2 regions of the Senimuribacter intestinalis genome follow, and region 1 is predicted to be linked to the other one. Evidence: riboswitches for the same ligand, from Rfam matches in the RefSeq annotation. Region 1 holds a riboswitch; the other holds the start of a gene.
What was found. A riboswitch is a leader RNA that binds a small molecule or an ion and turns the genes downstream of it on or off. The one in region 1 is predicted to bind thiamine pyrophosphate.
Positions count from the first base shown of each region.

Region 2: another riboswitch for thiamine pyrophosphate. It lies ahead of thiC (phosphomethylpyrimidine synthase ThiC); the one in region 1 lies ahead of thiT (energy-coupled thiamine transporter ThiT).

Region 1 covers NZ_CALPCF010000019.1:4,111-7,787, reverse strand. The annotation lists gene NFR88_RS13345 (ATPase) at 1-372, opposite strand, end outside; gene NFR88_RS13340 (DUF975 family protein) at 480-1,241, opposite strand; gene NFR88_RS13335 (thiamine diphosphokinase) at 1,323-1,940, shown strand; TPP riboswitch at 1,985-2,096, shown strand; gene thiT (energy-coupled thiamine transporter ThiT) at 2,148-2,798, shown strand; gene NFR88_RS13325 (enoyl-CoA hydratase-related protein) at 2,855-3,631, shown strand; gene NFR88_RS13320 (lysylphosphatidylglycerol synthase transmembrane domain-containing protein) at 3,665-3,677, opposite strand, start outside.
Region 2 covers NZ_CALPCF010000002.1:104,713-108,389, forward strand. The annotation lists gene NFR88_RS02485 (vitamin B12-dependent ribonucleotide reductase) at 1-1,510, shown strand, start outside; TPP riboswitch at 1,626-1,735, shown strand; gene thiC (phosphomethylpyrimidine synthase ThiC) at 1,820-3,124, shown strand; gene NFR88_RS02495 (MurR/RpiR family transcriptional regulator) at 3,344-3,677, shown strand, end outside.

The sequences.
Region 1 (3,677 bases):
GTCCTCCTTGCAGTCTGCGATTTTCTTGTCGTTCCAGAATTCTCCGAAGTTAATGATGTAATCAACAGCTCCCGGCGTAATGGGATCTATAACATGAGGGCTGGTACCGTCCACAAAAGCGATTTTTCTATCTGGCAGAATGATTCCGTCCAGGGAATTATCGTCTGCAGAGCAATGCAGAAAATCTACACTTTCCCCCGCTTCCGAAAGTCTTTTGCCCACCTTCTTTAAAAAAGTAGATTTTCCTGTGCCGGGACCGCCTTTAATGCAAACGATACGGCTTGCCTCACGCTGTCCAAGAATGTATCCGTAGTAAGAGAAAAATCCCTCTGGCGTATTATTGCCAGGGAAATAGTGACGTATGATAGACAATGTAATTCCTCCAATCTATTTCTGATTCTCTATCATATGAAGGAACCCTTGTCACTTGTTCCAACTGAAAAAGCGCCTTCCTAAGAAAGCGCTCTTTATAATCATTATTAGAAGTAATAGCTATCTTCCGGCGAAGGCTCTGACTTTGCAACCAGATGACCACTGGCTAAATCGTAAAATACCACTCGTGTGACGTAAAGATATGTCAGCATAAAGAAAACTGGAATAGAATATACCAAATCAATAATTTCGCCAACTATGCCAGGAATTATTGGCATAAATGCGCTCGGAATTGCGGCCAGAATTGCCCAGCCGATAAAGGACAGCATCAGGCAGAAAAACTTGCCCTTGTTGCCATTCATCATACGTTTGCTCTCCTCGATACATTCCATAACGCCCTTGTCTGGATGATCAGCAAGAACATAGAATGCCTGACTGTAACGAATTGCCGCAATAATTCCTGGAACTACCAAAAGCAACGCCCACAGGGCAATGAAGATATTCTGTACGACAAACAGGCAAAAAGCCTTTGGAAAGTTCTCAAATCCATTGAAAATGCCTGCTGGATTGCTTTCCTTTCTGCGGAAAAATCCAATCATAAAACTGCAAAGTCCCAGCTCAAAGGCGCCGGTCAGCACTAGATTATACAGTCTGGCTACATAAGAAAGACTAATGGATTGTTCAAAAAACGTATTATAGTAATTGTAGGATGCAAAAGGCATTAGATAGCCTAAAATAACCGGAATTGTCATTGTCATTACATAGTACAAAAACACACCGATTGCCACCTGAGGCCAGCAGCCTTTCAGAGAGCTGCGCGCAATAGCACGAATTTCAGAACTGGTTTCTCTTACAATAATATTGTACATATAAAAACTCCTTATTTTAAACTCGATAAAAATATTATATAATATCTGTAGAATAAATACAATTGAAATCGGAGAATTCCTATGGAAAAAACCTTAATTATTACTTCACACCTTGAACACACAGATAGTCTGACCCTTGATTTTTCTGAGTTTAATAAGATTATCTGTGCCGACGGCGGCCTGCTTATTGCCCAAAAACTGGGGCTTTCTCCTGACTTTCTCATCGGCGACTACGATTCCATGAACGTACCTTCCGGCGATGTCATCAAGCTTCCCATGGAAAAGGATATGACCGATAGCGAAGCTGCCATTGATCTGGCAGTTTCCAAAGGTTATAAAGATATTACCCTCCTCGGCGGGCTTGGAGGCCGCTTTGACCATACCATGGGCAATATCGGCATGCTTGCAAAATTTTGCGGCACAACCATTCGTCTTAGCCTTATTGATGGACAAAATTACCTCTTTATGGTTGCGCCCGGCACTTACACGGTTCCAAAAAACGCCTATACCTATCTGGGTATTATCAGCTACGGAGACGATGCAAAAAATGTCACCCTCCGCGGTGTCAAATATCCACTAACGAATCACCACCTGACGAATAAAACCACTTTAGGTGTTAGCAATGAAATTATCTGTGATTCTGCTACAGTTTCTTTTACGGACGGCATGCTTCTCATTATTCTGTCCAAAGACCTGTAAAATTAACCATTGACAAAATGGAAAAATCGCACTATCCTTATTATTGTATTCGCTAGGGGAGCTTTTGCTGAGAATGACTGTCAGCCTGCGGGCGCAGCCAGACCCTCAACACCTGATGCAGTTAGTACTGCCGTAGGGAAGCATTGATTATATCACATATGCCAGGTTCAGTTCCCCTCCAATCATTTACAAGATGGAGGTATTTTTATGTTCAAAAACATGCAGGGATTCTTTGAATCCACCATTGGTCACGTCGTCATCATCGCCGTGATTGTCGTATTTTTTGCTTTAATTCTAATTCCGTCCAAGGAAGAACGGGAAAACAAATCACAAAAGCCTGATGCAAAGGCACTGACGATTTCCGCCCTGCTCGCTGCGCTGGCACTGGGGCTTGGACAGCTGAAACTCTTTGAAATGCCATTTGGCGGAACGGTTACGGTATTTTCCATGCTTCCCCTCGCCCTCTGCGGCTATTTTCTGGGGACCCGCCGAGGCGTCATCTGTGGCTTTGTCGTGGGACTTTTGAATCTGCTGTTCAGCCCTTACGTCATTCACCCCGTGCAGCTTCTTGTGGATTATCCCTTCGCTTTTGGCGCTCTGGGACTTGCCGGCGTATTTAAGGATAAGAAAAACGGTCTTGCAAAAGGCTACGTGCTGGGACTCTTCGTGCGTTATATCTGTGCAGCCCTCTCCGGCATTGTCTTCTTCGGCAGCTATGCACCTGAAGGATTTAACGCGGTTACTTGGTCTTTATGGTATAATTTCACCTATCTTGCCGCTGAAGGAATCCTGACATTGATAATTATTTCACTTTCTCCTGTGAAGAACGCTTTTGAAGGGTTGAAAAAGAGCTTATAAAGTGTTATATTATTAACAAGGACTATTTTTCTATATATGTAAGAAGGAGAAAAAACATGTACGAGAACATCAAATACGAAATAAAAGAAAATATTGCTTACGTTACCATTAACAGACCGAAAGCAATGAACGCGCTGAACATGGATGTACTTACTGAGCTTTATGACGCTTTCACCAAAATTGAAACAGATAAAGACGTTCTGGCAGTTATTTTAACTGGCGAAGGCAAAGCCTTTGTTGCAGGCGCTGATATTGCGCAGATGCACCAGCTCACTGCCTTGGAAGGTCGCCAGATGATGATTATGGGTCACAAAGTAATGAACCTGATTGAAAACATCGAAAAGCCTGTAATCGCTGCAGTCAACGGATTTGCTCTCGGCGGTGGCTGCGAACTCGCCATGGCATGTGACATCAGAATCGCCTCAGAAAAAGCCAAATTCGGTCAGCCGGAAGTTGGTCTTGGCATTATTCCGGGATTTGGTGGCACCCAAAGACTTGCTAGACTGGTCGGCAAAGGCATGGCAAAATACCTGATTATGACCGCTGAAATGATTCCTGCTTCTGAAGCGTATAGAATCGGTTTGGTTGAGAAAATCTCCGCACCTGAGGAATTAATTGCAGAAGCCGAAAAAGTTGCTAAAACCATCGCTTCTAAGGCTCCTATCGCTATCGCAACTGCTAAAACCGCTATCAACAACGGTTACGATATGGATATGAAATCCGCAAGCAAATTTGAAATCGAAACCTTCACCGCTGCCTTTGGCTCCGAAGACAAGACAGAAGGCATGGCTGCTTTCCTGGAAAAGAGAGCACCGGAATTTAAGAATAAATAAATTTCGCAAGAAGATAAAAAGTGCACCAATAGCCTAAATTTCAGGT
Region 2 (3,677 bases), on a different contig from region 1:
GCAGGGTGAAATTGAAAGTACCAATCCGTGCGGAGAACAGCCGCTGCTGCCATATGAAAGCTGCAACTTGGGCTCCATTAACCTGGTGAAGATGCTGAGAAAAACGCTGACGGGCTATGAATTTGACTTCCGTCTTTTGGGAGAAACTGTAGAGCAGGCAGTGCATTTTCTGGACAACGTCATTGACGCCAATAATTATCCTCTGGATAAGATTGCAGAAACGACCCGTGCGTCCCGTAAAATCGGACTGGGCGTAATGGGATGGGCAGATGCTCTTTTAATGCTGGGTATTCCATATAATTCTGATGAAGCTGTGGAGCTTGCTGAAAGAGTCATGGGGTATATCAATACAGCAGGTCATGCGGCAAGCAGTAAGCTGGCAGCAAAGCGCGGAACTTTCCCGTTATTCTCGGTCAGCACTTTAAAGGATGGGGCGGCTATGAGAAATGCGACGGTGACTACCATTGCTCCGACCGGTACGCTTTCTATCATCGGCGGATGTTCTTCCGGTGTAGAACCAGTCTTCGCCTACGCATTTATCCGCAATATTATGGATGGCACAGAGATGATTGAGGTGAATCCGGTTCTAACAGAGAAATTGAAAGAACTGGGGCTTTATAGTGATAGACTGCTTCGCAGAATTGCATCAGAGGGAACTATCGCTCACTGTGAGGAAATCCCGCAGGAAGTGCGCGATGTTTTCGTTTGCTCACACGATATCAAGCCGATTGACCACATTAAAATGCAGGCAGCTTTCCAGCGCCATACGGACAACGCCGTTTCAAAGACTGTAAACTTCCCTAAGGAAGCCACCAGAAACGAAGTGCGAGAGGCATATCTTCTGGCATACAAAGAAGGCTGCAAGGGTGTGACTATTTATCGTGACGGCAGCAGAGAAGAGCAGGTACTTAATATCGGCAAGGTAAACAGAGAAGGTGCATCTGCGCAGACTGCGGCAGCTTGCCCGACCTGCCAGGAGGAACGCTACGGTCATATCGAACCGCGTCCGCGTCCTGACGTAACCCGCGGCTTTACAGAAAAGATGAAAATCGGCTGCGGAAGCCTTTATGTGACGACCAACTACGACGAAAACGGCATTTGCGAAGTGTTTACCAGTACGGGAAAAGCCGGCGGCTGCCCAAGCCAGAGCGAAGCTACAGCGAGATTGGTATCGGTAGCGCTGCGCAGCGGTATCTCTATTCAGGAAGTTTATGATCAGCTGAAGGGAATCAGATGTCCGTCTACCATCAGACAGCAGGGTATGGGCTGCACATCCTGTCCAGACGCTATCGCAAGGGTGATTATGAAAGTTTCTAAGATTATTGAGGAACAGTCAGGTGAAACCGCAGCGTCGGCAGCACCAACTGCTGCAGCAGTACCTGCACAGCAGAGCCAGAAAGTACCAGCATCTGCCAGTGAGATTCATGCTTGCCCGGAATGCGGAAGTGTAGTGGAACATGAAGGCGGCTGTGTGATCTGCAGAAACTGTGGATTTTCTAAGTGCGGCTGATAAATGCGTCTTGCGGATGGCGAGCTGCGTAACGCATACCGCAGTCGCGTGCCACCGCATCAGATTGTAAAGAATTTCTTGCAATTTGTAAGATACAGTGCTAAGATAAATATATAAATATAAAAAAGGGAGCTCATAGTAATGGGCTGAGAGGGAGCTGATACTGCTTCGACCTGCAACCTGATTTGGATAATGCCAACGTAGGGAAATATGGACGATTTACTGCCAATGGACCTGCGGGGACATTGGCAGTTTGTTTTTTTGCGGCGGCTGCAGATGTCCGAAGATACGTAAGGAGGAAAAACGAAAATGAGAGCATATGCAACACAGATGGAAGCTGCACGCAAAGGTATCGTGACGCCTGAACTTGAAATTGTAGCAAAGAAAGAGCGCATGACGAACGAGGAACTGATGCCTCTTGTGGCGTCTGGCAAAGTGGCGATTTGCGCCAATAAAAATCACAAATGTATCGATCCGGAGGGAGTCGGTTCTATGCTGCAGACGAAAATAAACGTAAACCTGGGTGTCTCCAGAGACTGCAAGGATATGAACGTAGAGTTGGAAAAGGTCATGGCGGCGGTTCATATGGGCGCCCATGCCATCATGGATTTATCTTCTCACGGAGATACAATTCCTTTTCGCCGCAAACTGACAGCGGAATGCCCTGCCATGATTGGAACGGTGCCGATCTATGACAGCGTGATTCATTACCAGCGGGATCTGGATACGCTGACTGCGAAAGATTTTATCGATGTAGTGAGACTGCACGCAGAAGACGGCGTGGATTTTGTAACGCTGCACTGCGGCATTACCCGAAAGACCATCGATCAGATCAAAAAGCATAAGCGGAAGATGAATATTGTTTCCCGCGGCGGCTCTCTGGTCTTTGCATGGATGACTATGACCGGTGAGGAAAACCCGTTTTACGAGTACTTTGATGAAATTTTGGATATCTGTAGAGAGTACGACGTAACTATTTCTCTGGGAGATGCCTGCCGTCCAGGCTGTCTTGCCGATGGATCCGATGTCTGCCAGATTGAAGAGCTGGTGCGTCTGGGTGAACTGACAAAGCGTGCCTGGGAAAAAGATGTGCAGGTAATGGTAGAAGGACCTGGACATATGCCGATGGATCAGATTGCGGCGAATATGAAGCTGCAACAGACCATCTGCAGCGGCGCACCATTTTATGTGCTGGGTCCGATTGTTACAGATATTGCCCCGGGTTACGATCATATTACCTCTGCTATCGGCGGGGCTATCGCAGCAGCTTCCGGCGCAGCTTTTCTCTGCTATGTAACTCCAGCAGAGCACTTAGCTCTGCCAAACGTGGAAGACGTAAAACAGGGGATTATCGCTTCCAAAATCGCAGCCCACGCAGGGGATATCGCAAAGGGCGTTCGCGGCGCTCGTGAAATGGACGACCGCATGGCGGATGCAAGACGAGAACTGGATTGGGAGGCACAGTGGGCATGTGCCATTGACCCGGAAACAGCGAAGGCAATCCGTGAAGAACGAAAACCAGAGCATGAGGATACCTGCTCCATGTGCGGAAAATTCTGCGCTGTGCGCAGTATGAACAAGGCACTGGCAGGAGAGCATATTGATATATTGTAATTAAAAGAATTAAAGTTAGAAAAACAGTCACCGTGGAGTGGCTGTTTTTTGTTGCACTACAACCGCTACAAAACGATTGAATATCCGAATAAGTGAAATAATATAAGAGCAAAGGATGCGTGTTTTTGAGATTAAATGGGGAAAATACTATAAAAATATAGAGTTTAAAAATTTTGAATTTTTATATTTACAACAAACACGACAGAATTTATACTGACGATGAAAACAATTTATCGATATTTTGTTGTATACACTACAGGAGCTTCTATGAATAAGGGAATTGATTCCAGAATTAAAAAAGCAAAGCTGACCGCAACGGAAAGTAAAATTGCCGAGTATATTTCCGAGCATTATTATAATGTTTGTCTGACCTCGGCGCTAGAACTAGGAAGATTAATTGGAACCAGTGATGCATCTGTCATAAGAACGGCGAAAAAACTGGGATTCACCGGGTACAGTGATATGCAGAGTTTTATTGTTGATTTTATGAAGGAGGACATCAAGCATAATGGAGGCGTGAACAGTATGCCCCCATACAAACGGTTTGACAAAA